Linked DNA regions of Bradyrhizobium sp. WD16. The protein of the gene in region 2 interacts with the protein of the main gene of each other region in a pairwise test. Links are inferred from orthologs where the notes say so. Each region holds a gene or a part of one and is shown on either strand. Other genes may lie near its edges. The genes, in order: DB459_RS10010, DB459_RS09040 and DB459_RS22155.

Region 1 (10,185 bases), 200 kb from region 2 along the record:
AGCGGGAAATTGTCCTCGGGTCAGAAGACCCGCGTGGCCTTGGCCAAGGCCCTGATCAATCGCCCGGAACTGCTTCTGCTCGACGAGCCGACCGCCTCGCTCGATCCGGACACGGCAGACTGGATCCGTGGCCGGCTCGAAACCTATCGCCGCGAAACCGGGGCGACCATCCTGCTGGCGTCGCACAACATGCTGGAGGTCGAGCGACTGTGCGATCGCGTCATCATCATGAAGCGCGGTCGAATCGAGGACGATGGCAGCCCGGCCGCCATGATGCAGCGCTACAACCGCGACACGCTGGAGGACGTTTTCCTCGATGTCGCGCGCGGGCGAGGGGTTGCAGCATCATGAAGCAGGTGCCCCCGTACACCGGCATCGCCCTGCACCGGATCGGTGCCATGATGTTGCGCCACTGGTATCTTTTGACTTCGTCGTGGCCGCGGCTCCTGGAACTGATCTACTGGCCGGCACTGCAGCTCATCACCTGGGGCTTCTCTCAGGCCTACATCTCGCAGAATGCCGGATTCTTCGCCCGCGCCGGCGGCACCTTCATCGGCGCGGTGATCCTGTGGGACATCCTGTTTCGGGGGCAGCTTGGCTTCTCCATGTCCTTCCTCGAAGAAATGTGGTCGCGGAACCTCGGCAATCTGATGATGAGCCCGCTCAAGGTCAGCGAGCTGGTGCTGTCGCTGATGATCATGAGCGTCGTTCGCCTCGCCATCGGCGTTATTCCGATGACACTGCTGGCGCTCGCCTTCTTCGGCTTCAACCTCTACGGGCTCGGCTTCGCGCTGGTGGCCTTCTTCTGCAACCTGATCTTCACGAGCTGGGCTTTCGGCCTGATCGCTTCCGGCCTTGTGCTGCGCAACGGATTAGGGGCTGAAGGCCTTGCCTGGACGCTGATGTTCGTGCTGTTGCCGATCACCTGTGTCTATTACCCGGTTGCAATCCTGCCGGTCTGGCTGCAGTGGCTCGCCTGGAGTCTGCCGCCCACCTACGTGTTCGAAGGCATGCGAGCCATCCTGTCCGACCATGTCTTCCGTGCGGACCTGATGGTCGAGGCGCTGGCCATCAACGTCGCATTTCTGGCGATTGCGACGGTGGTTTTCCTTGTTCTGTTGCGCAGCGCCCGGATCAACGGTGCCCTGGTGCAGACCGGTGAGTGAACTCTTCGTCTAAGCCCCTGTGGCCGCTGTGATTCCATCATTATATCGGTGATATCCGCCTCCGCTGCGGCGAGGGCTTCAAATTGAGCATTGACGCGGTGCCGCGAAGGCGACACCTTCCGCGGTGCAAAAAAATGCTGAGGGATATCATGCCGATTGGCGAGTTTGGCGGCGCACCTGAGTTTGTGGCCGAGGACAGTTCCGCGCTCACGACGCCGATGTACTGGATGTATGAGCTGGGCCAGGCCTCGCTCAATCCGGCGCGCGCCATGTTCGACGCCACCAAGTTGATGTTTTCTCACCCGCTCAACCCATGGACACACACCCAGGTCGGCAAGTCGGTCGCCGCCGCCTGTCAGGTGTTCGAGCGAACGACGCGCCGTTACGGCAAGCCGGAATGGCGCATCGAAGACACCGAAGTGAACGGCGTGCGCACCCCGGTGGAGGTCCGTACGGTCTGGGAGAAGCCGTTCTGCCGCCTGCTGCATTTCGAGCGCCAGTTCGACCGGCCGCTGCGGCTGGTACAGCCGCGGGTGCTGATCGTCGCCCCGATGTCGGGCCATTACGCCACTCTTCTGCGTGGCACGGTGGAAGGATTCCTGCCCGGTCACGACGTCTACATCACCGATTGGGCCGATGCCCGCATGGTGCCCCTGTCGGCCGGCCGCTTCGACCTCGATGACTATGTGGATTACGTCATCGAGATGCTCCATGCGCTCGGCGGCAACGTCCACGTCGTCGCGGTCTGTCAGCCATCGGTGCCGGTCCTTATGGCCGCCTCGGTGATGGAGGCGCGTCAGGATCCTATGGTGCCGCTGTCGATGACGCTCATGGGTGGCCCCATCGACACCCGCAGCAATCCGACGGCCGTCAACAAACTCGCCGAGCAGCGCGGTATCGAATGGTTCCGCAACCACGTCATCACCAAGGTGCCGCTGCCGCACCCCGGTGTCATGCGCGACGTCTATCCGGGATTCCTGCAGCTGAATGGCTTCATCAGCATGAATCTCGATCGTCATGTCGATGCCCACAAGAACCTGTTCGCCAATCTGGTGAAGGGCGACGGCGATCTCGTCGACAAGCATGTGGAATTTTATGACGAATATCTCGCCGTCATGGATCTCACTGCCGAGTTCTACCTGCAGACCGTCGATCAGGTGTTCGTGCGCCATCTGCTGCCTAAGGGCGAGATGCGCCATCACGGCCGCCTCGTCGAGCCGGCGAAGATCGAGCGCATCGCGCTGATGACCGTGGAGGGCGAGAAGGACGATATCTCCGGTCTCGGTCAGACCGAAGCGACCCACCGCCTTTGCAGTTCAATTCCCATGGATCGGCGCGTGCATTACGTCCAGAAGGGCGTCGGCCATTATGGCGTGTTCAATGGTTCGCGCTTCCGCTCGGAAATCCTGCCACGAATTTCGGATTTCATGGTGTCGTCGGCCCAGCAGCGGCCGGCGAGCATAGACGCCGCTGAGTAGGATAGTACCGAAAATGTAATTCGGACTGCTTTTAGTCCGGATCAGGACCGTTTCGCTCGCGTCATGTAAATCATTGATAAGGAAAGATGATTTTCGTTAACTCATCGGGCGATGGGGTGAATATGAGATCATTCCATCAGCCGGCGCTTGCTTACATGGTCTGAATCTAAAATGCCGTTCCGAGCCCCATCATTTGGGAGCCAAATCGGCCGACAATTCTATATCTTGGGCAAATGATTTGTTTTTCCGCCGCCAAATTCCCTTGGCCAAGGATGTGGCAGACTCAGGGTCAATCGCCTGACCCTGGACCTCTCGACATGGCCTTCCGCGCACTCCTCTATCGCCGCCCAGCCGAGCCGAAGACCATTTTGGTGCATGTCGGCTCGGCGATCTACCCTGTTCGCCTGCGCCGCCATCGTCGAGCGCGGCGCTACACCTTGCGCATTCATCCGGTCGACCGGGAAGCGATCCTCACGATGCCGCCACGTGGCACCGTCGCTGATGCCAAGGACTTCGCCCATCGTCACGGGGCCTGGATCGCGGCGCGCCTCGGCGGCCTCGCCAAGGCAGTGCCCTTCGCCCCGGGCATGACCATACCGCTGCGCGGCGCTCCCCATCGCATTGTTCATCGTGCTGGCGAGCGCGGCACGGTATGGACGGAAGTGAGGGACTCGGGCGAGAGGATTCTCTGTGCCGCCGGCGACGTCGCCCATGTCGACCGCCGTATCCGCGATTTTCTGAAGCGCGAAGCGCGCCGCGATATCGCCAAGGCCGCCCATGACTATGCCGAGAAGCTCGGCGTCAAAATCAAGCGCCTCAGCATCCGCGATCAGTCGAGCCGCTGGGGCTCCTGCACTTCGGCCGGGGTGCTGTCCTTCTCCTGGCGACTGATCCTCGGGCCTGGTCATGTCCTGGACTATCTCGCGGCTCATGAAGTGGCCCATCTCGTCGAGATGAACCATTCTCCCCGTTTCTGGCGCGTCGTCGGGCGGATCTGCCCGCACATGGAGCGGTCCAAGAGCTGGCTCGATAATCACGGTAACGACCTGCACCGCTACGGGGTGAAAAAGTAGGCCGCCCGCATCCTTCGCTCCCGAGGCCATGATCAGCCCGGCCTGCATCGGGGCCCCGAGCCTGCTGCTGCTTGCCACCCCTGGACGTCAGCGTTTTAAAGTTGACGACAGCGCCGGCGTCAGAAGATGTCGGACCGGTTACTCTCGCCCGTTGTGTCAACGCCCACCGAACAATCGGTCGACCAGCCAGCCGTCGAGGCCGGAATCCGCTTCGGGCCTGACTGCAGCCCGGGTGACCGGAGCTCGTGGCGCGCCCGCTGGGGCCGCCGGTGTCGCTCCATTCCCCATGGACACGGCCGCGCGCGGCTCGGCCGGCGCACCTTGATTTCCCCCCAACACCTGGCTGACGCCGTTGGCGACGCCGGCGAACAGCCCGCGATCGGAGGCCGGAAGCGCGGCCACCGGAACATTCTGATGCGCCGCGCGCATGAAGCGGGTCCAGACTTCCACCGGCAAGCCACCGCCTGTCGCCTTGCGTGTCGGGGAATTGTCGTCATTGCCGAGCCAGACGCCGGTGACCAGATTGGCGGTGTAACCGATGAACCAGGCGTCGCGGAAATCCTGGCTGGTGCCGGTCTTGCCGGCGGCCTGCCAGCCGGGGATCTCGGCTTTGCGCGCCGTGCCGCTGAGCAGGGTCTCCTGCATCATGGCGTTCATCTGCGCCACATTGCGCGGATCAATCACCTGGTTCGGCGGGTCGGGGTTGCGTACGTAGAGCAGCTTGTTGCCCTCGGTGGTGCGGATCTTCGCGATCACGTGGGGAGCAACGCCGCGGCCGCCGTTGGCGAAAGGGGCATAGGCGCCGACCAGCTCCAGCAGCGTCACCTCAGACGTGCCGAGCGCGATCGAGGGATTGGGGTCGAGCTTGGAGGCGACGCCGAGACGGTGAGCGGTGCGCACGACGTTCTTGGGTCCGACCTCGAGGCCGAGCCGCACCGAGACCGTATTGAGCGACATGGCCAGTGCCTGGGTCAGGGTGACGGAGCCGAAATACTGGTGGGTGTAATTCTCCGGTTTCCAGCCCTTGAGATCGAGCGGCGCGTCCTGACGCACGGTCTCGGGCGTCAGACCCTGCTCCATGGCGGTGAGGTAGACGAAAGGCTTGAACGCCGAGCCGGGCTGGCGCTTGGCGGTGACTGCGCGATTGAACTGGCTTTCGCTGTAATTGCGGCCGCCGATCAGTGCCCGCACCGCACCGTCCGGCGTCATCGCCACCAGCGCGCCCTGGGAGACGTTGAATTTGACGCTCTTGGCGGCGAGCTCGTCGATCACCGCGGCTTCCGCGATGGACTGCAGTCGGGGATCGATCGTGGTTTCGACCGTGACGTCCTGGTCGATCTGCCCGATCAGATCGTCGAGTTCCTCGCCGATCCAGTCGGCGACGTAGTTGACGGTGCCGGCGCCGACCGGTTTCACCGCATATTCGGGATGGCCGAGATTGGCCTTGGCCTGGGCCTCGGTGATGAAGCCGGCATCGGCCATGGCGGAGAGTACGGTCTGGGCGCGCCGCTCGGCGCCGTCGGGATTGCGGTTGGGCGCAAGGCGCGACGGCGATTTGACGAGGCCGGCGAGCATGGCCGCCTCGGCGATGGTGACATTGCGCGCCGACTTGCCGAAATAGCGCTGCGCCGCCGCCTCAACGCCATAGGCGCCAGAGCCGAAATAGACGCGATTGAGATAGAGTTCGAGGATCTGGGCCTTGGAGTATTTGCGCTCCAGCCAGATCGCGAGCTCGGCTTCCTGCAGCTTGCGCTGCATCGTGCGTTCCTGGGTCAGGAACAGATTCTTGGCGAGCTGCTGGGTCAGGGTCGAACCGCCCTGAGAGACGCCGCGATGAAGCAGGTTGGTGACGGCCGCACGGGCGATGCCCATGGGGTCGATACCGAAATGCGAATAGAAGCGGCGATCCTCGATGGCGATGAACGCCTTCGGCAGGAATGGCGGCAGCTCCTTCAGCGCCACATTGGTGCCGGCCATCTCGCCGCGGCTGGCGAGCACGCTGCCGTCGAGGCCCGTGATCTGGATGGTCGGTGGGCGCTTCGGGATTTCCAGCGACTGGATCGGCGGCAGGTGAGCGCCGACATAGACGACGAGCCCGACTACCGCGATGATGCCCCACAAGCCGAGCACTGCGCCCCAGTAGACCAGCCGGCCAAGCCGCGGCCACGACGGGCGTGAACGTGAAGCATTCCCGCGCTTGCGCGGTTTGCGCTCCCGCGGCGCATCCTGGTCGGACGATGCGCGGCGGCGCCTTGGCTTGTCGTCCTCCGATGTCGGCACGCGATCGTCGGCGCCGAGCCGCAGGTCGCCGAGCGAGGAGCTCGGGCCGAACCTTGGCTCGCGGCGTACGCCGCCTTTTCGCCGTGCTGATTCCATCAACCCCGCCTCTCCGAGCATGACCGTCGCGGAGAACCGAAACCCGGCTGTTCCGGCGCATGCCCGCCCGCCGCATGCTAGCGACGCGCGGTTTAAAGCGGGGTTAAGCAGAAGTTAATGGCTGTTTACGGGCGCGGCGCCGGCGGCAGGCTGCAGCTCTTCACAACTGCGCGCGCTCAGGAAAACCACAGCGCCGCGAGCGCCAGCAGCGCCGGAACCGCCTGCACCAGGATGATCTTCGGCTTTACCGAGTAGCCGCCATAGAGCCCCGCGAGGAGAATGCAGATCAGGAAGAACGCCTTGATCTGGAAACCGGTTGTCGCCTCTGGATGGAGCAGGCCCCAGATCAGGCCGGCAGCAAGAAAACCGTTGTAGAGACCCTGATTGGCGGCCAGCACCTTTCCCGCCTCGGCCTGCTCCTTGGTCTGTCCAAAGGCACGCAGCCCGGCAGGCTTGGTCCAGAGAAACATCTCCAGCACAAGGATGTAGACGTGCTCCAGCGCGACCAGCGCGACGAGAACTACGGCGATCACAACCATAAATCAGTCCCCCCCGTTCGATCCGGCGCCCAGACTAGTGTGGCGTCTCGCAATTGCCTATCCCTTGCGGCAGGCTCCTTAGGCAATTGCGAGACCTAAGCCGGACTAGCTTAGTGTCCCTTGCGTCTGCGACTGACGGTCGGACGCGAATGCCCGGCACAGGGCCAAGCATGATAGTCGATGATTGGGCTGCTTGTCCGCCCTGAAATCAAGCTGCCGGCTGAGCGGCCTCGCCGTTGGCGAGCAGATGCACCAGTGCACGCTTGATCGCGGCCTGGCGGGTCGGCGCAGTGATCTGGGCGCCGAGCAGGTCGGTCACGTAAAACACGTCGCGGGCACGCTCGCCGAAGGTCGCCACGTGGGCCGAGGCGATATTGAGGTTGAGCTTCGAAATGGCCGTGGTGAGTTGATAGAGCAGGCCAGGCCGGTCGAGGCCCGAAACCTCGACCACCGTGTAGCGGTCCGACCACTGATTGTTGAGGGTCACTTCCGGCTCGACGGTGAAGGCGCGGTGCTTCGGCTTGGCAGCCGCGCGCTTCGCCACCACCTCGGGTAGCCGCAGCTTGCCTTCCAACACCTGCTCGATCATCTCGCCGATCCGCGTGGCGCGACGCGCTTCGTCCTCGTCGCGATCGTATTCGCGGGAAATGGCGATGGTGTCGAGGGCCAGCCCGTCAGTGGTGGTATAGATCTGGGCATCGACGATATTGGCTCCGGCCGACGCGCAGGCGCCGGCAATCACCGACAACAGCCAGGGGTGGTCGGGCGCCAGGATCGTGAGCTCGGTGACGCCTCGCGCCTCGTCGAAACCGACATTGACCGCGAGCTTGTGGCCGGCCTGTTCGCTCGTCCGCACGAAGCGGGCGTGACGGATCTTGTGCGCCAGATCGACCTTGAGCCAGTAGGCGGGATAATGCCGCGCCACATAAGCGGAGACTTCGGCCTCCGGCCATTCGGTGAATTGTGAGCGGAATTCCGCCTGGGCTGCAGCGATGCGCTGAGCACGGTTGACCTCGGAAAAGCCGCCGGTCAGCACCGGTTCGGTTTCATAATAAAGGGTGCGTAGCAGCTGCGCTTTCCAGCCGTTCCACACCCCGGGTCCGACGCCGCGGATGTCGGCCGTGGTCAGGATGGTGAGCAGCTTGAGCTGCTCCAACGTCTGCACCACTGCGGCGAAATTCTCGATGGTCTTGCGGTCCGAGAGGTCGCGCGATTGCGCCACCGTCGACATCGTCAGATGCTCGTCGATCAGCCAGGCCACCAGTTCGGTGTCGGCGGGGCTGAGGCCGAACCGCGGACAGAGCCGTCGCGCCACCTTGGCGCCGCCCACCGAATGGTCCTCCGGGCGGCCCTTGGCGATGTCGTGGAGGAACACCGCCACGTAGATCACGACGCGATGCTCCGGCCTGATCTTGCGTATCAGGGCGCTGGACAGGACGAATTCGTCATTGCCGCCGCGCTCGATCTCCTGGAGGATGCCGATGCAGCGGATCAGATGCTCGTCGACCGTGTAGTGATGATACATGTTGAACTGCATCATCGATACGATCTTGCCGAAGGCGCGGATGAAGTGACCGAGCACGCCGGTCTCGTTCATTCTTCGCAGCACGATCTCGGCATCGTTCGAGGTCAGGATCTCGAGAAACAGCTTGTTGGCTTCGGGGTTCTCCCGCAGCTTCTCGTTGATCAGCGGTAGCGAACGCGTCGCCGTTCGCATGGCGTCGGGATGAAAGGCGAGGTTGTTCTTCTGCGCCAGATGGAAGATGCGGATCAGATTGATCGGGGCGCGCTTGAAGACGTCGGGTGAGGCGAGATTGATTCGGTTATTGTCGACGATGAAATCCGGATTGTCGCGCAGCCGGTGCCGCCCGGCGCCGGGCCGCAGCCGCGCGATCACCCGGCTCAGCACCGGTGCAGGCTTCGCCTGCTGGTCCTCCAGTTTGGCACAGAGGATGGCGGTGAGGTTGCCGACCTCTTTGGCGACGAGGAAGTAGTGCTTCATGAAGCGCTCGACATCCTGCATCCCCGGATGAGAGGTGTAGCCGAGGCGCTGCGCGATCTCGCGCTGCATGTCGAAGGACAGCCGCTCCTCCGCACGTCCGGTGAAAAAATGAATGTTGCAGCGGACAGACCACAGGAAATCTTCGCAGCGCCTGAAGGTCCGGTATTCATGGGCGTCGAACACGCCGCGCTTCACCAGTTCCTCTGCGTCGCGCACCTGGTAGACGTATTTCGCCATCCAGAACAGAGTATGCAGGTCGCGTAGGCCGCCCTTGCCGTCCTTGACGTTGGGCTCGACCAGGTAGCGGGACTGGCCGGCGCGGCGATGGCGCTCTTCGCGTTCAGCGAGCTTGGCGGCGACAAATTCCGCCGCGGTGCCCTGCACGATATTCTTGTCGAAGCGCAGCACCAGTTCGTCGTAGAGCGCCCGGTCGCCGGTCAGGAAGCGTGTCTCGAGCAGCGCGGTGCGAATGGTCATGTCGGCGCGCGCCTGACGGATGCTCTCGTCGATGGACCGCGTGGCATGACCGACCTTCAGCCCCATGTCCCAAAGGCAATAGAGGATGGCCTCGGCCACCTGTTCGCCCCAGGCGGTCTGCTTGTAAGGCAGCAGGAACAATAGATCGATGTCGGATTGTGGCGCCATCAAGCCGCGGCCATAGCCGCCGGTGGCGACGACGGACATCCGTTCGGCCTCCGATGGCGTTTCGGAGCGGTAGAGGTAACGCGTCGCCGCATTGAAGAGGAGACGGATCACGGCGTCCTGGATATCGCAAAGCTGCTCGGCGCAGCGCCGGCCGTGACGGTCCTTGAGAAGCTGCGCCTGCACTGTCTCGCGCGCCTGCGCCGTCTCGATCTTCAGGAGCTGGGCGAGGGCAGCGCGGAACGCATCCTCCCGGCCGGCATGGGTCTTGGCGAGGTCTGCGATGGCACCCTCGATCCGCGCCGTGTCGAAGGCGGGCGGCGGGGCAGGTTCGGCGATCACGGCGCTGTCCATGACATCGGGATATCGGACGGAGCTCTCGCTGTCACGCGTTTCGCGGCCGGGCACCGGGCCCCGGGCGGGCGCCTTCACGGCCGGGTGATCCTCGCCCCGCCGGTGCCGGGCGGCGGCTACACCGACCGCGGCGGCGGTGCTACAACCCCCTCCTGGGGCGGCCCGCCGGCCTGCCCGCAGCGATCGAAACAACAGGAGACCGGGATGGATGCCGCCGAGTTGCGCGCCCTGCAGGCGCCGTTCAAGGAGCGCTATCGGGCCGATCCGCAGAGCGCGCGGATCACGTTGCGGGCCAGCGGCAGCCTCGATGAGGACGGCATCGCCTGCCGCCTCGAGACCGGGCGGGCGATGGCGGCGGCGGGATTGCATCCCGGCGCCGGCGGCTCCGGGCTGGAGCTGTGTTCCGGCGACATGCTGCTGGAAGCCCTGGTCGCTTGCGCGGGCGTGACCCTCAAATCGGTTGCGACAGCCATCGAACTACCGTTGCGCTCCGGCGAGGTCAGCGCCGAAGGCGATCTCGATTTCCGCGGGACGCTCGGTGTCGACAAGGAGGCG
Region 2 (9,736 bases):
GTGCGCCGTCGGCGACCTCACCCCAGACCCCCAGGATTTCGAACAGCCGCCGGCAGGCGGCGACGATGGCCGAGGCCCGCGGATCGCGGCTCGGCCGGACCGCCAGCGCCGGGTCCGCCACAGTAATCGGCAGCTCCGAACCCAGGCCCTGGCGCAGTGCCAGGGCGAGGCCGAGACCGGCAAAGGCGCCGCCGGCGATGACAATACCCCGCGGGATTGCCTTGGTTTTTCCCGGAGGAATGGGCTCGCTTGCGGTCATGACGGGACTTTCAATTCTCGCCCTTGCTCCCCAACCGGCGTTAGGCACATGATTTGGGCAACATTGCTTGGGCAAACACCACTTGGGCAACATGGTTCGGCAGCTCACTTGCCGCGTTGCAAAATCGCCGATCGGGTTTTAGCGCATCGCCGTGCGAAGCGGAACGGCCCCTGAACCGGCGCCTGAGAGGTCCGGAGGATCGATGTCGAAGAGCCTGATTGACCTGATCGAAATTCTCGATCTCGAACCGCTCGAGGTAAACCTGTTTCGCGGCCGCAGCCCGCGCACCCGCTGGCAGCGGGTGTTCGGCGGCCAGGTGATCGGGCAGGCGCTGGTCGCCTCCTGCCGCACGGTGGAAGGCCGCATGCCGCATTCGCTGCACTGCTATTTCATCCTGCCGGGCGATCCGCAGATTCCGATCATCTATCAGGTGGAGCAGCTGCGCGACGGCAAGAGCTATGCGACGCGGCGCGTCTCGGCCATCCAGCACGGCCAGGTGATCTTTTCGATGATGGTGTCCTTCCATGCCGAGGAGGAAGGGGCATTCGACCACCAGGACGAGATGCCGAAGGTGCCCCATGCCGACGAGCTGACGCCGGAAGAGCTGATGAAGGCACCGATCATGGACGGCATGCCGGAATTCATCAAACGCTACTATGCATCCGATCGGCCGATCGAACTTCGTCCGGTGGAATATCAGCGCTATTTCGGCGAGAAGATCCCCTCCGGCCGCATCAATATCTGGATCCGAACCGCGGCCAAGCTGCCGGACGACCCGGCGCTGCACCAATGCGCCCTCGCCTACGCCTCCGACTTCTCGCTGCTCGATTCGGTGATGTCGCGCTACGGCCGCACCCTGTTCGACGGCCGCGTCATGGCCGCGAGCCTCGACCACGCCATGTGGTTTCACCGCCCCTTCCGGGCCGACGAATGGCTGCTCTACAGCCAGGACAGCCCCAATGCCCGCAACGGCCGTGGCCTCGCCCGCGGCTCGATCTTCAAACCCGACGGCACTCTGGTCGCCTCGGTGGCCCAGGAAGGCTCCTTGCGCGAGAAGCGCTGAGGTCGCCCGCGCCGCCATAACGCCACGTCAGGCTGCCGTAAAATTCTGCGGACAGCCTTTATCGAAGGCAGCAAACCTGCTTATTTGCCGAAATCTGTGCCGCTAAATGCGGCATGGTGCTGCCTGCGCGCGCGATGGCCCTGAGCCGCGGCGGTCGCGCGGGAGTCAGGGATAAATCAGGAAGGCCGCCGTTCATGAAACTCGTTGTCGCCATCATCAAGCCATTCAAGCTCGACGAGGTCCGTCAGGCGCTGACCGGGATCGGCGTCCACGGCATGACGGTGACCGAGGTCAAGGGTTATGGCCGCCAAAAGGGTCACACCGAGATCTATCGCGGCGCCGAATACGTCGTGAATTTCCTGCCCAAGCTGCGTATCGAGATCGCGGTCGCGACCGAGCTCGCCGACAAGGCTGTCGAGGCCATCACCGCCGGCGCCAGGACGGGCCAGATCGGCGACGGCAAGATCTTCGTCACGCCGCTCGACCACGCCCTGCGCATCCGCACCGGCGAAACCGACGCCGACGCGCTCTGAAGCTCTTTCGAGGGGGCGATCCGGGGCCGCAATCGCCGGCTGCCGGTCAGCTGCTGGGGACCATTCCATGACCAATCCGACCGGCCGCAGCGCCATCACCGCTGCTCTCGCCGCCGTGGCATCAATCGCCATCGCGCTTCCCGCCGCGGCCCAGCCGGTGGCGCCGGCCAACGCCATCAGCCCCGCTGACACCGGCTGGATGATCGTCGCGAGCGCGCTGGTGCTGATGATGACGATCCCTGGCCTCGCGCTGTTCTACGCCGGCATGGTGCGCAAGAAGAACGTGCTGGCGACCATGGCGCAGTCGCTGGCCGCGGTGGCGCTAATCTCCATCTTGTGGGTGATCTACGGCTACAGCCTTGCCTTCGTCGGCGACGGCGCGTGGATCGGCTCGCTCGATCGCAGCCTGCTCGCCGGCCTCGAGATCGACGGCGCCAATCCGCTCGCCAAAACCATTCCCGAAGCACTGTTCGCACTTTACCAGATGACTTTCGCTGTCATCACGGTGGCGCTGGTCGCGGGCGCGGTGGCCGACCGCCTTCGCTTCTCCGCCTATCTCGCTTTTTCGGTGTGCTGGTTCACCCTCGTCTACGTTCCGCTCGCCCATTGGATCTGGGGCGGTGGCTTCCTCGCCGAAGCCGGCGTGCTCGATTTCGCCGGCGGCCTCGTGGTCCATCTGAGCGCCGGCACCGCCGGACTCGTCGCCGCTCTGGTGATGGGACGGCGCCGGGGTTACGGCGCGGAGAACCTCGCGCCCTTCGATCTGACGCTGGCGATCATCGGCACCGGCCTGCTCTGGGTGGGCTGGTTCGGCTTCAACGGCGGCTCCGCCCTGCAGGCCGGCTCGCGGGCGGTGATGGCGATCTTCGCCACCCATCTCGCCGCCTGTGCCGGTGCCCTGACATGGACTGCGATCGAATGGCTGACCCGCCGCAAGCCCTCGGTGCTCGGCATGATCTCCGGCGCGGTGGCTGGCCTCGGCACCATCACTCCCGCATCGGGCTTCGTTGCGCCCTGGCACGGTATCGTCATCGGCGTGATCGCCGGCGGCGTCTGCTTCTGGTCCTGCACCAGCCTGAAGCAGCGCTTCAATTATGACGACTCCCTCGACGTCTTCGGCATCCATGGCATCGGCGGGTTGCTCGGCACCCTGCTGCTCGGCGTCTTCGCCAGTTCCGCCATCGGCGGCAGCGCCGGCCTGATCGAGGGCAATTCGCGCCTGTTGCTGAGCCAGCTCTACGGGGTGGCCGTCACCTTTGCCTGGACGGGCGGCATGACCTTCGTCCTGCTCAAGGCGATCGACGCCCTGGTGCCGCTTCGGGTCTCCGCCGATCAGGAGCTCGAGGGACTCGACATCACCCAGCATGGCGAGGCGCTGCAGTAGGCGCACGCCTCCCTCCGCACTCACAGAGTCGCTTTCGCGGGCAGTTCGCCCGCTCCGGGCGCGGTTGAATGGCCGCACCTGCTTCTTCCCTATGCAAAATTGTGTCGATTGTCTGTTTTGCTCGTCTAACGGGCAATCGTGATGATGTTTTAGGCGCGACCGTTTAGCGCACCTGCCGGCGCATCCGCTGCAATGCAAAAAACTCCACATTCAGAGACCGTTAGGCAGTGCCGCCCGGTTGGCACGGCATTTGATTCTAAGGGCGCGGCTGTGCCCGTGGAGTGTCTTCGCGCGGCGACATCAGCAATCGAGTCCGCCCGGTCAGCCTCGGCCGGGCCCAAGCGGGGAAATGAACCCATGAAAATTGTTATGGCCATTATCAAGCCATTCAAGCTGGAAGAGGTCCGTGACGCCCTGACCGCCATTGGCGTTCACGGTCTGACGGTCACCGAAGTGAAGGGTTATGGCCGCCAGAAGGGCCATACCGAAATCTATCGCGGGGCCGAATACGCCGTCAGCTTCCTGCCCAAGATCAAGCTCGAAGTCGCTGTTGCCTCGGACCAGGTCGACAAGACCATCGAAGCCATCACCGGTGCAGCCAAGACCGGCCAGATCGGCGACGGCAAGATCTTCGTCATCAACCTCGACCATGCGGTTCGCATCCGCACCGGCGAGGCCGACGCCGCCGCGCTGTGATCTCACGCTCTTTCATTTCAATCAGGAGTTAAACATATGACGTTCAAGCGTCCCACAAGAGCGGGACTTGCTGCGCTCGCTGTCGGCCTTCTCGCCGCCACTGCCGCCCATGCCGAACCGACGGTCAACAAGGGCGACAACGCCTGGATGATGACCTCGACCGTGCTGGTGCTGCTGATGACCATCCCGGGTCTCGCCCTGTTCTACGGCGGCCTGGTTCGCTCCAAGAACATGCTCTCGGTGCTGGCCCAGGTGTTCTACACCGTCTGCATCGTCTGCGTGTTGTGGGCGGTCTACGGCTACAGCCTCGCCTTCACCGGTGGCTCGCCCTATCTCGGCGGCCTCTCCAAGGCCTTCATGATCGGCATCACGCCGGACTCGATGGCGGCCACCTTCACCGCCGGCGCGAACATCTCGGAGCTCGTCTATTTCTGCTTCCAGATGACCTTTGCGGCGATCACTCCGGCGCTCATCGTCGGCGCCTTCGCCGAGCGCATGAAGTTCGCCGCCGTGGCGCTGTTCATCCCGCTGTGGGTCACCATCGTCTATTTCCCGATCGCCCACATGGTCTGGTACTGGGCCGGTCCGGACGCCATCACCGACGCAGCCAAGGCTCTCGCCGCGGCGGCGCCCGATGCCAAGGCGGCGGCGCAGGCCAAGCTTGACGAAGTCATGGCCGATGCCGGCCAGGTCTTCCTGTGGGGCGCGCTGGACTTCGCCGGCGGCACCGTGGTGCACATCAACGCCGGCATCGCCGGCCTGGTCGGCGCCCTGCTGATCGGCAAGCGCACCGGCTACGGCAAGGATCTGATGGCCCCGCACTCGCTCACCATGACCATGATCGGCGCTTCGCTGCTCTGGGTCGGCTGGTTCGGCTTCAACGCCGGCTCCAACCTCGAGGCCTCGGGCGGTGCCGCCCTGGCGATGACCAACTCGTTCCTCGCCACCGCGGCTGCGGCGCTCGCCTGGATGTTCGCGGAGTGGATCGTCAAGGGTCACCCCTCGCTCCTCGGCGCGCTGTCCGGCGCGGTTGCGGGTCTCGTCGCGGTCACCCCGGCGGCCGGCTATTCCGGCCCGATGGGCGCCCTGGTGCTCGGCCTCGTCGTCGGCATCGTCTGCCTGTTCTTCTGCACCGTCGTGAAGAACGCGCTCGGCTATGACGACTCCCTCGACGTCTTCGGCGTCCACTGCATCGGCGGCATCGTCGGCGCGCTGGGCACCGGCATCCTGGTGAACCCGGCTCTCGGCGGCACCGGCGTGATGGACTACGTGGCCGGCAAGATCGGCGACTACGACTTCGCCACCCAGATGATCGCCCAGGCCAAGGCCGTCCTCACCACGCTGGTGTGGTCGGGTGTCGTCTCGGCGATCCTCTACAAGGTGGTCGATGTGATCGTCGGCCTGCGAGTCAATGTCGAGAAGGAGCGCGAAGGCCTCGACGTCACCGAGCACACCGAGCGCGCCTACAACATGTAAGCGGATCGCGCGCCGGCCCCGGCCCTTACCGCGGCGGCGCGCCCCAACAACGGTTGGGGCACTAACCCGGCAATGCCCCCTCCGTCGAAGGGCCCCAGCGCAAGCTGGGGCCCTTCACTTTTTCAGGGTCATCTTGATGGTCGGATTTTGTTTCCTTTTTGTTCTCGCTGTTGATAGAGTGCTCTCTGATTGCAGACCGAATGATTTTCAATCGGAGTTGATTTGATGGCCAATGACGGTGCTCTCCATGTGGTCTTTGACCGTCAAGACAAGGGGATGCTGCGCGACGTCTTCGATTATGCCGGCCTCACGAACGCGATCGCCTGCTTCGACGACGACCTGAGCTTTGGTCCGATCGACAGCCCCGATTACGACCGGCGCATCGATTGGCTGGCCCAGAGCTTCGATTTCACTGGCTGGTACGCAGATTCCGACAGATCTTTTCAGAGTCGCCAGGAGCGCTTCGGCCAGCATCCCTGGAGCGGCGACCGCGACGCCGAGACGGCCTTCTGGCTGATGGCGCTGGCCCCCTATGCCCGCGTCGTCCTATGGCTGACGCAGCGCTCGGCGCGGCACCTCTGCGGTGCGATGGAATGGCTACGGCGCGCCGGCGGGCGCCCTTGCGAAATCATCGATTTCACAGAGCTCCACATCAGGCAAAGCCCCTACGCCAAGACGAAACGTCACGTCTTCGATCTTCTGGATCTGGACCGGTACAAGGTTTTCGATCTGCTGGACTGCGCGGTGCCGCTGAGCGACGAACTCCGCACGGCCTGGGGCCAGCGCTGGCAGCGGTTGCGGAGCGAGAATGCACCTTTGCGGATCGTCGGTCCTGACGGCCTGCAATCGGCGCCGATCAGCGAATTCGATCAGTCTTTGCTCGCAGGCTGCAAATATCGCTCCCAGAAAGTTGCAATGCTGGTCCACCGGACCATCGATGATCTCGGAAAACGCGATGTCCGGCCGCCCGACTTCCTTGTGCTGACCGCCCGGCTGCAGGCCATGGTCAAGGATGGTCGTCTGGAGATGCTAGGCAGGAGCTGCTTTGCACCGGGCGCCTGCGAGCTGCAATTGCCGTCAGCCGATGCGGCGGAAATCCGGCCGTGACCGCCGCCACCCTGCACGTGGCCTTCTGCCGCGGAGATTCGCAGACGCTGACCGAGGCCCTGGAAGCGTGTGGCCGGAGCGATGCGGTTGTCTGCCACGACGACGATCTCAGCATCGGCCCCATCGAACCGCCGGACTACCTGCGGCGGATCAACTGGATTGCCGAGGCGCTCGATTTCGAAGGCTGGCCTCCGACGCCCGATGAGCCGTTGCCGAGCCGGGAGGATCGCTTCCACTATCATCCCTGGTACGCCAGACCAGCCGACGAAACCGCGTTCTGGACGGCCGCTCTCGATCCCGCGAACAGGATCGTGCTGTGGCTGACCCGCCGCTCGCCACGCAATGTCGCCGGCGTCATGGAGTGGCTCCGGCGCGCGGGCGAGAGGCCATGCGAGATCGTCGACTTCACCGAGGTGCTGGCGACGCCGCAACCTCGTGACCGCAAGCCTTACCATGCCCTCGGATTGACTGCCCTGATGCCGGAGGAATTCAGGGTGCTGGAACTGCTCGCAGAAGCGAAGCCGCTGGCGGACGAACTGCGCCATTGCTGGACCACCCGTTGGGCGCAGCTGCGAGCAGAGAATGCGCCGTTCCGCATCATCGGCCCGGAAGGACTGCAATCCGCTCCCATCACCACCTTCGACGCCGGCCTCCTCGCCCAATGCAAGCCCGCCTGGCGCAAGGTCGCCAGAGTGGTCGGTGGGTGCCTGCTCGAAGGCGTCGAGGAGGAAGCCGTCCATCCGCCCAACGAGATGGTGCTGGCCGCCCGGCTGCACGCGCTGGTGAAGGCCGGACAGCTCGAGATGCTCGGCGAGGATGTCTTCGCCATGCGATTCTGCGACATCCGCCTGCCGCCGCCTCGGGTGCATGGTCGGTCGAGCTCGCCCGGGCTCGTTTGAGCTGGCCCGGTGTCGAGCATCGGCCGGCTCGTCTCTATCCCTGGCCCTATCGCAGACCGATGGTTAATCGCGTCTTAACCTCGCCGCATCTATGGTGATTTGATCCAAACTGTCCGACCGCGCCCGGTCGGGATCAGAAGTGCTGGCGTTTTCAAGATGATATCACCCGCCCCAGACAGCGAGCGTTCGCCCTTCGCCCGGCTCGCCGACCTGCTGAGCGGGCTCACGCCGCGCCGGCCGCTGATCAATCTGTCGCTGGGCGAACCGCAGCATCCGATGCCGGACTTCGTTGGCGAGGTGCTGGCGCGCCACACCGCCGAATTCTCCCGCTATCCCATCGCCAGGGGCATCGAGCCGTTCCGCCGCGCCGCCGCCGGCTGGATCGGCCGGCGCTTCGACCTGCCGCGACCGCTCGATCCGGACGGCGAAGTGCTGGTGCTGTCGGGCAGCCGCGAGGGCCTATTCTTCGCCGCGATCGCCGCCGCCCGCTTCGCCGGTCCGCGTCCGGGCCGGCCGGCAATCCTGCTGCCCAACCCGTTCTACCCGGCCTATGCCGCCGGCGCCGACGCCGCGGGCTGCGAACGCGTGCTGCTGCCCGCCCCGCCGGAGACCGGCTTCCTGCCCGATCTCGACGCCATCGACGAAGCAACACTGGCGCGTACGGCCGCATTCTACATCGCCTCGCCGGCCAACCCTCAGGGCGCCGTCGCCTCGCCCGACTATTTCCGCCGGCTGAAGATGCTCGCCGATCGCTATGGCTTCGTCGTCCTGAGCGATGAATGCTACTCGGAAATCTACACGCGACAGGCTCCGGGCAGCATGCTCGAACATGCCGGCGCGGATTTCGCCAATGTCGCAGTCTTCCAGTCGCTGTCCAAGCGCTCGAACCTGCCGGGCATGCGTGTCGGCTTCGTCGCCGGCGACCGCCGTTTCCTCACCCAACTGCATGAGTTGCGCAACGTCGCCGCGCCGACGGTGCCGGTACCGCTGCAGCACGTCGCCGTCGCCGCCTATGACGACGAGGCACATGTCGAGGATAACCGTGCACGCTACCGCACCAAGTTCGATCTCGCCGACCAGATCCTCGGCACGCGTTTCGGCTATCGCCGCCCGGCCGGCGGCTTCTGCCTGTGGCTCGACGTCTCCGCCCATGGCGGCGATGAGGCGGTGACGGTGCGGCTGTTTACCGAAGGCGGCGTGCGGGTCGTTCCCGGCAGTTATCTGGCGCGGCGGCAAAGCGACGGCAGCAATCCGGGCGCGGGCTATATCCGCGTCGCTCTGGTGCAGGACAGCGAGACCACCGCGGAGGCGCTTCACCGCATCGTGGACGCGCTCGGCGGCAACGGCGGACGTGAGGTTTGAAGGGCATGGCGGCAATCGAACGTGTCATTCCTTTGGTCAGCCAGCTTCCGGACCCGATCCGGGAGATGCTGGCGCGCCGCCTGCGCGAACTCGCCGGACTCGGCCTCGTCGGCCTCGCCGGCGTCATCGGCGCCGCACTGACAACCTGGTCGGTGCAGGACCCCAGCCTCAGCCATGCCACCGCCGGTCCGATCCGCAATCTGATGGGGTATCCCGGCGCGATCGGCGCCGATCTGCTGATGCAGATTACCGGTCTCGGCGCAACCATGCTGGTGTTGCCGATCGCGGTCTGGGGCTGGCGCATGATCACCCATCGCCCCTTCGACCGCGAACCGCTGAGGCTCGGCAGCTGGATCATCGCTGCCGCCTTGGCGGCGGGTTTCTTCAGCTGCTTCCCGCGCTCGGCGGCCTGGCCGCTGCCGACCGGCCTTGGCGGCGTGGTCGGTGACGCGCTGCTGCGGGCCCCCGCGGTGATTTTCGGACCCCCGGGACTGATCTACCGCCTGACGCTGGGCAGCCTGCTGCTGGCCGCGACCGTCGTGGCTTTTCTGTTTGCCTGCGGGCTCGGCGCCCGCGACGCGGACGCGTTTGCCAGTTTCGACGAGGACGACGATGATGCCGCCTGCGATGACGAGGACGAGCGCCGCTCCGTTTCGCTCGGCTGGCTGGTTCACGGCCTGCTGAGCCTCAAGACGCAAGTGTGGCTCGGCCTGCGACGCCTCTACGGCCTCTTCGTCGCCAGCCGCGAAGCGCCGCGCGCCGCAGCAACCTTCCAGCGCCGCGAGCCGCGGCTCTCCGCCGAGCGCAGCAGCCCGCCGATCGCACCCGAGCATGACGAGGACGACGAGCCGGCAGAGACCGTCGGCCTCGACGACGACGGGGCGGACGAGAAGGCTGATGAGGAAGAGGCGCCGCCGCCGCGAGCCGCCCGCAAACGCCAGCCTAAACAGCCGGTCC
Region 3 (9,879 bases), 2.8 Mb from region 2 along the record:
GACGCCGGGGTTCCAATCAGGTCATTCTCAAGATGCTGCATCCTCGCCGCCCTCGAACAACTGGATCGGGGCGCCGGGCATGATGGTGGAAATAGCGTGCTTGTACACGAGTTGCGAATGGCCGTCGCGACGCAACAACAAGCAGAAGTTGTCGAACCAGGTCACGATTCCCTGAAGTTTTACCCCGTTCACGAGGAAAATCGTCAGCGGTGTCTTGGTCTTGCGGACGTGGTTGAGAAAAGTATCCTGAAGGTTTTGTGCGCGGTCGGCCGCCATTTTCTTGTCTCGCAGCGATTGTTGGTTCTTCGTTGTCCGCCCGCAGCCCTCCCCCTCGGAGCGCTTGGCCGGGTCCGCCGCATCCGAGTCCCTTTCGGGTACGACATGCGATTAGAAAGCACCGCTTCCGGTTAAGCAAGGCTGCTCGTTGCCGCTTGGCCGCAGCAATACAGATTTGCCCACTAAATTGTGCCCAGAAAAGGGGCAATTGGCCGTAAAGCCGAATCGATCCCCCGGCCCCAACCCGGCGCGGTGGTTCTGACGCTCAGCCGACGCCGAGCGCCTTGAGCTTGCGATGCAGCGCCGAGCGCTCCATGCCGACGAATTCCGCGGTGCGCGAGATGTTGCCCGAGAACCGGCTGATCTGGGCGATCAGATAGTCGCGCTCGAACACCTCGCGGGCCTCGCGCAACGGCAGCCCCATGATGTGCTCGCCGTTGTTCGAGGTCGGCATGGCCGGAACCATGGAGCCGACGTCCTGCGGCAGCATGTCGGCGGAAATCGCCGCCTCGGCGTCGCCGCCGGCGAGGATCATCACCCGTTCCACGTTGTTGCGGAGCTGGCGGATGTTGCCGGGCCAGACATGGGACTGCAGCACGGCCATCGCATCCTCGCCGATCTGGCGCTTGGGCAGACCGGTGGCGGTCGAGATCTGATCCATGAAGTAGGTAATCAGCTCCGGAATGTCCTCGCGCCGCTCGGACAGCGGCGGCACCCGGATCGGCACCACCGACAGGCGGTGGTAGAGATCCTCGCGGAAACGGCCTTCGGCGATCTCGGTCTCGAGGTTGCGCGCGGTCGACGAGACGATGCGGACATCGACGCTGACCTTGCTGGTGCCGCCGACCCGCTGGAAGGTCTGGTCGACGAGGACCCGCAGGATCTTGCTCTGGGTCTCGCGCGGCATGTCGGCGACTTCGTCGATGAACAGCGTGCCGCCATGGGCGTCTTCGAGCGCCCCCGACTTGCGCCTGCCCTCCTCGGTATTCTCGATGCCGAACAGCTCGGCCTCCATGCGATCCGGCGTGATCGCGGCGGCGTTGATGACGACGAACGGCCCTTCGGCGCGGGCCGACATCGTATGCATGGTTCGCGCCGCGAGCTCCTTGCCGGCGCCCGCGGGGCCGACGATCATGATGCGGCTGTTGGCCTTGGCGGCGCGCTCGATGCTCTGGCGCAGCTGATTGACGCAGGGCGAATGACCGATCAGCGTCGACGACACCGGCGCGAGCTGCTTGAGTTCGCGGACCTCACGCTTGAGACGTGAATTCTCCAGCGCCCGCGTCGCCACCAGGATCAGCCGGTCCGCCTTGAACGGTTTCTCGATGAAGTCGTAGGCGCCGCGCTTGATGGCGGCCACCGCAGTCTCGATGTTGCCGTGGCCGGAGATCATCACCACCGGCAGTTCGGGGTGGTCGCGCTTGATCTGCTCGAGCAGCTGCAGGCCGTCGAGCTTGCTGCCCTGCAGCCAGATGTCGAGAAACACCAGGCCCGGCCGCCGGTTGGCGATCTCCTGCAGCGCCTGGTCGCTGTCGCGCGCCGTGCGCGTCACGAAGCCCTCGTCCTCGAGGATACCGGCGACGAGATCGCGGATGTCCGCCTCGTCGTCGACAATCAGAATTTCATTGGCCATGGGTCATGCCTGCTTCTGTTCCAAAGCCGATTCGGCTTTTGCTTCGGCGGACGCGGTGCCGGCGGCATGTCCCGAAGCTGCAAACCGCAGTCGCATCCAGGCGCCTCTGGCGCCGGGACGCAGATTCGACGCATCGTTGAGTTCGATGCGCCCGCCGTGGTCCTCCAATACGCGCCCGACGATGGCAAGACCAAGGCCCGTTCCCTTCTCGCGCGTCGTGACATACGGCTCCAGCAGTCGCGAACGACTTTCTTTGGGTAGGCCGATTCCGTTGTCGACAACGTCGATGACGACGTCGTCGCCGTCGCGGCCGGCGATGACGTCGATGCGGCCGCGGCCGAGCACGTCCGGCGGCACCGCGCCGATCGCCTCGGCGGCATTCTTGATGATGTTCTGCAATCCCTGGGAGATCAGCCGGCGGTCGAACCGCGCCGGCATCGGGTCTTCCTTGATCTCCGCCTCGATCTCGATGTCCGGATGGCCGACCCGCATCAGGAACACCACCTGGCGCACCGTATCGGCGACATCCTCCGGCTCCATCACCGGCTTCGGCATGCGGGCGAAGCGCGAGAATTCGTCGACCATGCGGCGGATGTCGTCGACCTGCCGGACGATGGTGTCGGTGCACTGCTCGAAGATCGGCTTGTCCTCGATGATCACCTTGCCGAACTTGCGCCGGATACGCTCGGCCGAGAGCTGGATCGGGGTCAGCGGATTCTTGATCTCGTGGGCGATGCGGCGGGCGACGTCGCCCCAGGCCGAGGTGCGCTGGGCGGTCACGAGTTCAGTGATGTCGTCGAGGGTGATGATGTAGCTGTCGCGCGAGGCGCTGTTGTGCTCGGCGCTGATCCGCACCGACAGGTTCCGCTCGCGGTCGTTGCGGGTAACGGTGATCTCGCCCTGCACCATGCGCTGCGCGCCTTCGCGCGCCGTGGCCATCAGCTCGTTGAGTTCGGGAATGATTTCCGACAGCGGCCGGCCGAGCGTCTCCGATTCGGAATGGCCGATCAGCTTCTCCGCCGAGCGGTTGAGGATGCCGATCTTGTCGGCCGCGTCGATACCGATGATGCCGGCGCTCGCCGAGGACAGCACCGCCTCGATGAAGCGCCGACGGCTGTCGATCACCTCGCTGGCGCCGACCAGTTCGTCGCGCTGGGTGCGCAGCTCCTGGGTCATCTTGTTGAAGGTCTCGCCGAGCCGGGCGAGATCGCCTTCGGACCGGTTGACCGGCACCTGGACGTGCAGGTCGCCGGTCGAGACCAGGCTCGCGGCGCCCATCAGCCGCCGGATCGGTGCAACCAGCCAGTTGGCGAAATTCAGTCCGATCAGCACCGCGGACATCAGCACCGTCAGCGCAATCACCGTGAACATCAGGGCGAAGGCCACCTGGATGCCGAGGCGCTTGGCCTCGAGCGCCGAATAGATCGCGACGCTCTCCTGGGTCTGGCGCAACTGGGCCACCACCCGCGGATCGAGCAGGCGCGCCACATAGAGGAAGGTGTCGGTGAAGGCGCGCAGACGGATCACCGCCGCGACGTAATTGCCCTCGACGAACACCGCGATCTGCGGCTCGTCGTCGCCGACGTTCTGCAGGAATTCCGGGGCCGGCGTGGTGAAGTTCTGGACGATGCCGGTCTGGGCCGTCTCCAGCACGTTGCGGTCCTTGTCGATCAGCATGGCGCCCGGCAGGTTGCGCGCCGCCGCGTCCGAGGTGAGAAGTTCGCGGAACGAGGCCCGGTCCTGATCGAACAGCGGCCGCGCCCGCGCGATGTCGCTGGCCATGCCGATGATGTCGCCGCGGATAAGCTGACCGTGTTCGTGCAGATAGGCGTTGGCGACGATCAGCGAATTCTCGATGACCGCCCGGGTACGGACCGAGAACAGGCGGTCGAGGCCGCGGTCGATGGTGACGTTGGCGACGATCGACACCAGCACGGCCGGCAGCACGGCGATGAACGAGAACAGCGCGACGATCTGGACATGCAGCCGGGCGGCGGCGCGGCCGCGCCGGCGGGCCTGGATCACCTTCCAGATTTCCCGGACGATGATCGCGACCAGCATCAGGATGGTGCCGGTGTTGATGGCCAGGAAGGTGGTGACGACGCGGTCGGTGGCCCGGATCGGGGTCAGTTCGGTGAGGACCACGAAGGTCAGGAAGGCCGACAGCAGGGCGAGGCCGACGGCCAACGGCACCAGCAGCCGGCGCAGCGACCAGCCACGCGGCTCTCCAAACGAGTGATCGAAGGTGGCTGCCGACGTTTCTGCCGTAGTCATTCCAAAAGACGGTCGCCGAGGCGCTGGGGAAAGTTCAGTCGGAGCGTCGGAACAGGCTCAACTGATGCAAAGCTACAACAATGTGTTGCCGAATTGCGACAATTCCACGGCGCGGCGGGCCAGAAAAGGCCCCGCCCGGCTTTTGTCCGATTTATCCCGGGATTTTTTCCCGGGATCCTTCGTCTCTCAGCCGCCGGTGCGGAAGACCTGGATATCGAGGTCCCTGATCTTCTTGCGCAGGGTGTTGCGGTTGAGCCCGAGGAGGTCGGCGGCCCGGATCTGGTTGCCCCGCGTCACCGCCAGGGCGGCGGTGAGCAGCGGCACCTCGATCTCGCGCAGGATGCGGTGATAGAGCCCCGGCGGCGGCATGCCGTTGGGGAAGCCGGCGAAATGGGTCGAGAGATAGGTCTCCACCGCGCCGCCGAGATTGTCCACCGTCTGGGGCGAACTGCTGCCCGAAGTCACCGTCGGCGGTGCCAGTTCGCCTTCGATCACCGAGCCGGTGATGACATCCTGGGGATAGAGCGCCGCCAGCCGGCGCGCGAGATTTTCGAGTTCGCGGACGTTGCCGGGCCATCGGTGCTGCTTGAGCCGCTCCAGCGCCTGGGCATCGAGCTTCTTGGGCGGCAGTCCGTCCTTCTCGGCAAGCGCGAAGAAGTGACGAACGAGGTCCGGCAAGTCCTCGATGCGTTCGCGCAGCGGCGGCAGCCGCAGCGGCACGACGTTGAGGCGGAAGAACAGGTCTTCGCGGAACAGGCCCTGCTGGATCAGGATGCGCAGGTCCTTGTTGCTGGCCGCGACGATGCGCACGTCGGTCTTGATCGGCGTGCGGCCGCCGACCGTGGTGTATTCGCCCTGCTGCAGCACCCGCAACAGTCGGGTCTGCGCCTCCATCGGCATGTCGCCGATCTCGTCGAGGAACAGCGTGCCGCCTTCGGCCTGCTCGAAACGGCCGGTCGCCCTCGTATTGGCGCCGGTGAAGGCGCCGCGCTCGTGGCCGAACAGTTCGGACTCGATGAGGTCGCGCGGAATCGCCGCCATGTTGACCGCGACGAAGGGACCGTTGCGGCGCTTGCCGTAGTCGTGCAGCGCGCGCGCCACCAGTTCCTTGCCGGTGCCGGATTCGCCGGAGATCATCACCGTGAGGTCGGTCTGCATCAGGCGCGCCAGCACCCGGTAGATCTCCTGCATCGCCGGCGAGCGGCCGACCAGCGGGATCGAATCGAATTCGTTCTCGTCGGCGTGGTGGGCCGCCCGCTCCTTGGGCTCGGCGAGCGCACGGCCGACGATGGCGATCAGCTCCTTCAGGTCGAACGGCTTGGGCAGATATTCATAGGCGCCGCGCTCGGAGGCGCGGATCGCCGTCATGAAGGTGTTCTGCGCGCTCATGACGATGACCGGCAGGTTCGGCCGCATCTTCTTGATCCGCGGCAGCAGGTCGAAGGCGTTTTCGTCCGGCATCACCACGTCGGTGATGACGAGATCGCCTTCGCCCTGGCTGACCCAGCGCCACAGCGTCGCGGCATTACCCGTGAGCCGCACCTCATAGCCCGCACGGGACAGGGCCTGATTGAGCACCGTCCGAATGGCGGTGTCGTCGTCTGCGACCAGAATGCTACCTGTAGCCATCTTCGAATCTCATCCTGCACGATGGTTGGACGACGCCGACGGTCCCGATCCGCCATTGCCGTTGTTGTTGTGAGCCTGGATATTGGCTTCGTTGTACATGGGCAGCAGCACGCGGAAGATCGTCCGCCGCGGCACCGACTCGCATTCGATGATCCCGCCGTGATCGCCGACGATCTTGGCGACCAGCGCCAGCCCGAGGCCGCTGCCGGTCGGCTTGGTGGTGACGAAGGGATCGAACAGGTTGGGCATCAGGTCTTCGGGCACGCCGGGACCGTTGTCCTTGACGCAGAATTCCAGCGGCAGCGACACCCGCGATTTCTTGCCGGGCACCGACAGCCGCACGCCGGGCCGGAACGCGGTGGTGAGCTGGATCTCCGCGTCGCTGCCGAGGTCCGCCACGGCTTCAGCTGCGTTCTTGACGAGGTTGAGGAAGACCTGGATGAGCTGGTCCTGGTTGGCGAGCACCGGCGGCAGCGACGGATCGTAGTCCTCGACGAACTTGATCTCGCGGGCGAAGCCGGACTGGGCCAGGCGTTTGACGTGATCGAGAACCGAATGGATGTTCACCGGGCCGCGCGGCACCGGCCGCTCGTCGCCGAACACTTCCATGCGATCGACCAGGGTGACGATGCGGTCCGCCTCGTCGCAGATCAGCCGCGTCAAGGTGCGGTCCTCGGGCGATGCCGCCTGCTCGAGCAGCTGCGCTGCGCCGCGAATTCCCGACAGCGGATTCTTGATCTCGTGGGCCAGCATCGCGGCGAGCGCGATCACCGAGCGCGCTGCGCTGCGGTGGGTCAGCTGGCGGTCCATCTTGTCGGCGATGGTGCGCTCCTGCAGCATCACCACGATATGGCCCGGCCGCTCGGTCACCGGCGCCACATGCAGGTCGACCTGCCGCACGCCGCCCATCCGCGGGGTGCCGAGATCAACCTTGTATTCGTTGACCGCGGCGTTGTTCTGGCGGACCTGGTCGATCAGCGCCAGGAGCGGACTGCCGAACGGCACGAGATCCTTCAGCGACTGGCGCTGCAGCAGCTGGATCGAAGTCTCGAAGAAGGATTCGACAGCCATATTGGCTTCGACGATCTTGCCGTCCGGCCCGACGAGCATCACCGGGTTGGGCAGCGCGTTGAGGATCGCCTCGCTGTCGCTGTTCAGCGCGACGCGGTTTTCTGCAGCCATGGTCATGCGGCGGATCTCCATGCGAAATCATCGAACGCGGCATCGAGAGCGCGGTGCACGAAGCCGCTGTCCTCGGCGGTCAGGATCTTGCCGCGCCAGTGGGCCAGCCGCTCGGCGGGCGCCGCGCAACTGCGCGCCGCGACGTCGAGCGCCCAGCCCAGATGCTTGCGGGCGTGGCGCAGCCCGACTCTGACGCCGTAGTGGGCCAGCACTTCGTCATAGAGGCGTCGCAACAGCGCGAGTTGCGTCACGAGCGGCGGCACCGCCTCGACGTTGCCGGTGTGCAGGCGCCGTGCAATCTGACCGGGCAGCCAGGGCTGGCCCTGGGCGCCGCGGCCGATCATCACCGCATCGGCGCCGGACAGCTCCAGTGCGGCGAGCGCGCGTTCGAACGAGGTGATGTCGCCATTGACGACCAGCGGCAGGCGCGTCGCCTCGCGGACCCGGCGCACTGCCGACCAGTCCGCCTCGCCCTTGTAGAACTGACAGCGGGTGCGGCCGTGCACGGTGATCATGCGGATGCCGGCAGCCTCGGCGCGACGGGCGAGTTCGGGCGCATTGAGACTGCGCTCGTCCCAGCCCAGACGCATTTTCAGGGTCACCGGCACGCGAACGGCGGACACCGTGGCCTCGATCAGTCCGAGGGCGTGATCGAGGTCGCGCATCAGGGCCGAACCGGACTGTCCGCCGGTCACGTGCCGCGCCGGGCATCCCATATTGATGTCGATGATGTCGGCGCCGGCCTCTTCGGCAATCCGGGCGCCTTCGGCCATCCAGCGGGACTCACAGCCGGCGAGCTGGACCACATGGGGACCGACCCCGGTGGCCTCGCTGCGCAGCCGCGAGCGACGCAACCCCTGGGCGAGATCTTCGCTGGCCGTCATTTCGGAGACGACGAGTCCGGCGCCCAATTCCGCGGCGAGCCGGCGCACCGGTGCGTCGGTGATGCCCGACATGGGGGCGAGCAGCACCCTGTTGGGGAGGCTGACTCCGCCGATCGAGAAAGGCGTGCTCGCAAACGATTCGCACGTCGGGCTGGCGGTGGCTGCCAAAACTCTTCTCATTGCCTATAAGCGCCGCGTCATTGCGGCCTCTGTCGCATATCTTTTATGCATCTGCGCGACATGCCTACAGTTTAGACAATTGGCGGCGACTTTCAAGTGCGCTGCAGCAAATTGCGTGGGCTTTACGCACAGTCACGGATTCGTGCGGAATCTCCCGTCGGCCGTGCTATGGGGCTTTGCGTCGAGCGCCCTTGGGCCCGTCCACGGCCCCCTCGCCTGCCCCGCCTTCTTTAAGAATTTCGAGCAATCTCATGAGCCTAGCCCCGAAAGCCGCCGTCATCATCGTTGCCGCCGGACGCGGCCTGCGGGCCGGTGCGGGTGGGCCGAAGCAGTACCGGACGATCGGTGGGCGCACCGTGATTGCCCGGGCCATGGCGCCGTTTTGCAACCATGCGGAAATTGCATTGGTCCAGCCCGTGCTCAATCCCGACGATTCCGGGATTTTCGAGGAGGCGGTGCGAGGACTTCGCCACCTTCCCCCGGTGAGCGGCGGCGCCACCCGCCAGGGCTCCGTGCGCGCCGGGCTCGAAGCGCTTGCGGCCGATCCCCCCGACATTGTTCTGATCCACGACGCGGCGCGCGCCTTCGTCACGCCTGCGGTGATTTCCCGCGCTGTCGCCGCAGCGGCCCGGACCGGCGCCGCGATCCCGGTGGTTGCGGTGACCGATACCATCAAGCACGTCACGACGATTGGCGATGTCGATGCGACGCCCGATCGCGCGCAGCTGCGAATCGCCCAGACGCCGCAGGCGTTCCACTTCGAGACGATCCTCGATGCGCATCGCCGCGCGGCGCGCGAGGGCCGCGACGATTTCACCGATGATGCGGCGATTGCCGAATGGGCGGGATTGACGGTGGCGACCTTTGAAGGCGATCTTGCGAACATGAAGCTCACCACACCGGAAGATTTCGCGCGCGAGGAGGCCCGTCTCGTTGCTGCGCTCAGTGACATCCGCACCGGCACCGGGTTCGACGTTCACGCCTTCGGCGACGGTGATCACCTGATGCTGTGCGGCGTGCGCGTGCCCTATGGCCGCGGCTTTCTCGCCCATTCCGACGGCGACGTCGGGCTGCATGCGCTGGTCGATGCCGTTCTCGGGGCGCTGGCTGACGGCGATATCGGTTCGCATTTCCCGCCGAGCGATCCGAAGTGGAAGGGGGCGGCGTCCGATCAGTTTCTCATCCACGCCATGGAGCGCGTCGCCGCCCGCGGCGGTCGCGTCGCCCATCTCGAGGTGACGCTGATCTGCGAAACTCCGAAGATCGGTCCGCTGCGCGAGACGATGCGCGCCCGCATCGCCGAAATCACCGGACTGCCGCTGTCGCGCGTCGCCGTGAAGGCGACCACCACGGAACGGCTCGGGTTCACCGGTCGTCAGGAAGGCATCGCCGCGACGGCGAGCGCCACCATTCGCCTACCCTGGTCCGAATAGGCGCAGCGAGTCGAGAGCCAGAGGCCATTGTCATGACCACCAGCAGCGACCCCCGCGCCCTCGCCCGCTTGCTGCTCGATCTGTGCCGCATGCGCAAGCTGACGATCGCGACGGCGGAATCCTGCACCGGTGGCCTGGTGGCCGGCGCCCTGACCGACATCCCGGGCTCTTCCGATGTCGTCGACCGCGGTTTCATCACCTATTCCAACGACGCCAAGCGGGCGATGCTCGGCGTCAATGCCTCGACACTGGAGAATTTCGGCGCGGTGAGCCGCGAGACCGCCATGGCCATGGCGGTCGGTGCCCTGGAGAGCGCCGACGTCGACCTCGCGGTGGCGATCACCGGCATCGCCGGTCCCGGCGGCGCGACGCCCGGCAAGCCGGTCGG

What was found.
Region 1: the proteins of DB459_RS09040 (region 2) and DB459_RS10010 interact in binary tests that used the Escherichia coli proteins (3 or more experiments, as listed by UniProt). The link is inferred for Bradyrhizobium sp. WD16 from one-to-one orthologs.
Region 3: the proteins of DB459_RS09040 (region 2) and DB459_RS22155 interact in binary tests that used the Escherichia coli proteins (3 or more experiments, as listed by UniProt). The link is inferred for Bradyrhizobium sp. WD16 from one-to-one orthologs.

What each region holds. Positions count from the first base shown.
Region 1 is NZ_CP028908.1:2,150,574-2,160,758, forward strand. The notes cover bases 6,641-9,945. They hold DB459_RS10010 ([protein-PII] uridylyltransferase), read right to left. Parts: upstream 9,631-9,945; coding sequence 6,841-9,630; downstream 6,641-6,840. Other genes in these bases: DB459_RS10015 (OsmC family protein), read left to right, coding at 9,835-9,945. Outside these bases: DB459_RS09980 (ABC transporter ATP-binding protein), read left to right, coding at 1-351; DB459_RS09985 (ABC transporter permease), read left to right, coding at 348-1,166; DB459_RS09990 (polyhydroxyalkanoate depolymerase), read left to right, coding at 1,316-2,644; DB459_RS09995 (M48 family metallopeptidase), read left to right, coding at 2,878-3,717; DB459_RS10000 (transglycosylase domain-containing protein), read right to left, coding at 3,874-6,093; DB459_RS10005 (DUF1304 domain-containing protein), read right to left, coding at 6,270-6,632; more of DB459_RS10015, read left to right, coding at 9,946-10,185.
Region 2 is NZ_CP028908.1:1,950,077-1,959,812, reverse strand. Bases 2,410-5,265 are described here. They hold DB459_RS09040 (P-II family nitrogen regulator), read left to right. Parts: upstream 2,410-3,596; coding sequence 3,597-3,935; downstream 3,936-5,265. Other genes in these bases: DB459_RS09035 (ammonium transporter), read left to right, coding at 3,972-5,265; DB459_RS09045 (ammonium transporter), read left to right, coding at 2,410-3,239. In the rest of the region: DB459_RS09060 (ubiquinone biosynthesis hydroxylase), read right to left, coding at 1-259; tesB (acyl-CoA thioesterase II), read left to right, coding at 462-1,322; DB459_RS09050 (P-II family nitrogen regulator), read left to right, coding at 1,517-1,855; more of DB459_RS09045, read left to right, coding at 1,923-2,409; more of DB459_RS09035, read left to right, coding at 5,266-5,411; DB459_RS09030 (DUF3658 domain-containing protein), read left to right, coding at 5,637-6,518; DB459_RS09025 (DUF3658 domain-containing protein), read left to right, coding at 6,515-7,417; DB459_RS09020 (aminotransferase class I/II-fold pyridoxal phosphate-dependent enzyme), read left to right, coding at 7,574-8,779; DB459_RS09015 (DNA translocase FtsK 4TM domain-containing protein), read left to right, coding at 8,785-9,736. UniProt on the Escherichia coli protein: Involved in the regulation of nitrogen metabolism. Regulates the activity of its targets by protein-protein interaction in response to the nitrogen status of the cell.
Region 3 is NZ_CP028908.1:4,780,839-4,790,717, forward strand. The notes cover bases 4,912-7,910. They hold DB459_RS22155 (nitrogen regulation protein NR(II)), read right to left. Parts: upstream 7,001-7,910; coding sequence 5,822-7,000; downstream 4,912-5,821. Other genes in these bases: ntrC (nitrogen regulation protein NR(I)), read right to left, coding at 4,912-5,812; dusB (tRNA dihydrouridine synthase DusB), read right to left, coding at 6,997-7,910. In the rest of the region: GTPase HflX, read right to left, coding at 1-16; RNA chaperone Hfq, read right to left, coding at 28-276; DB459_RS22140 (sigma-54 dependent transcriptional regulator), read right to left, coding at 542-1,909; DB459_RS22145 (PAS domain-containing sensor histidine kinase), read right to left, coding at 1,913-4,183; more of ntrC, read right to left, coding at 4,370-4,911; more of dusB, read right to left, coding at 7,911-8,058; DB459_RS22165 (bifunctional 2-C-methyl-D-erythritol 4-phosphate cytidylyltransferase/2-C-methyl-D-erythritol 2,4-cyclodiphosphate synthase), read left to right, coding at 8,310-9,491; DB459_RS22170 (CinA family protein), read left to right, coding at 9,524-9,879.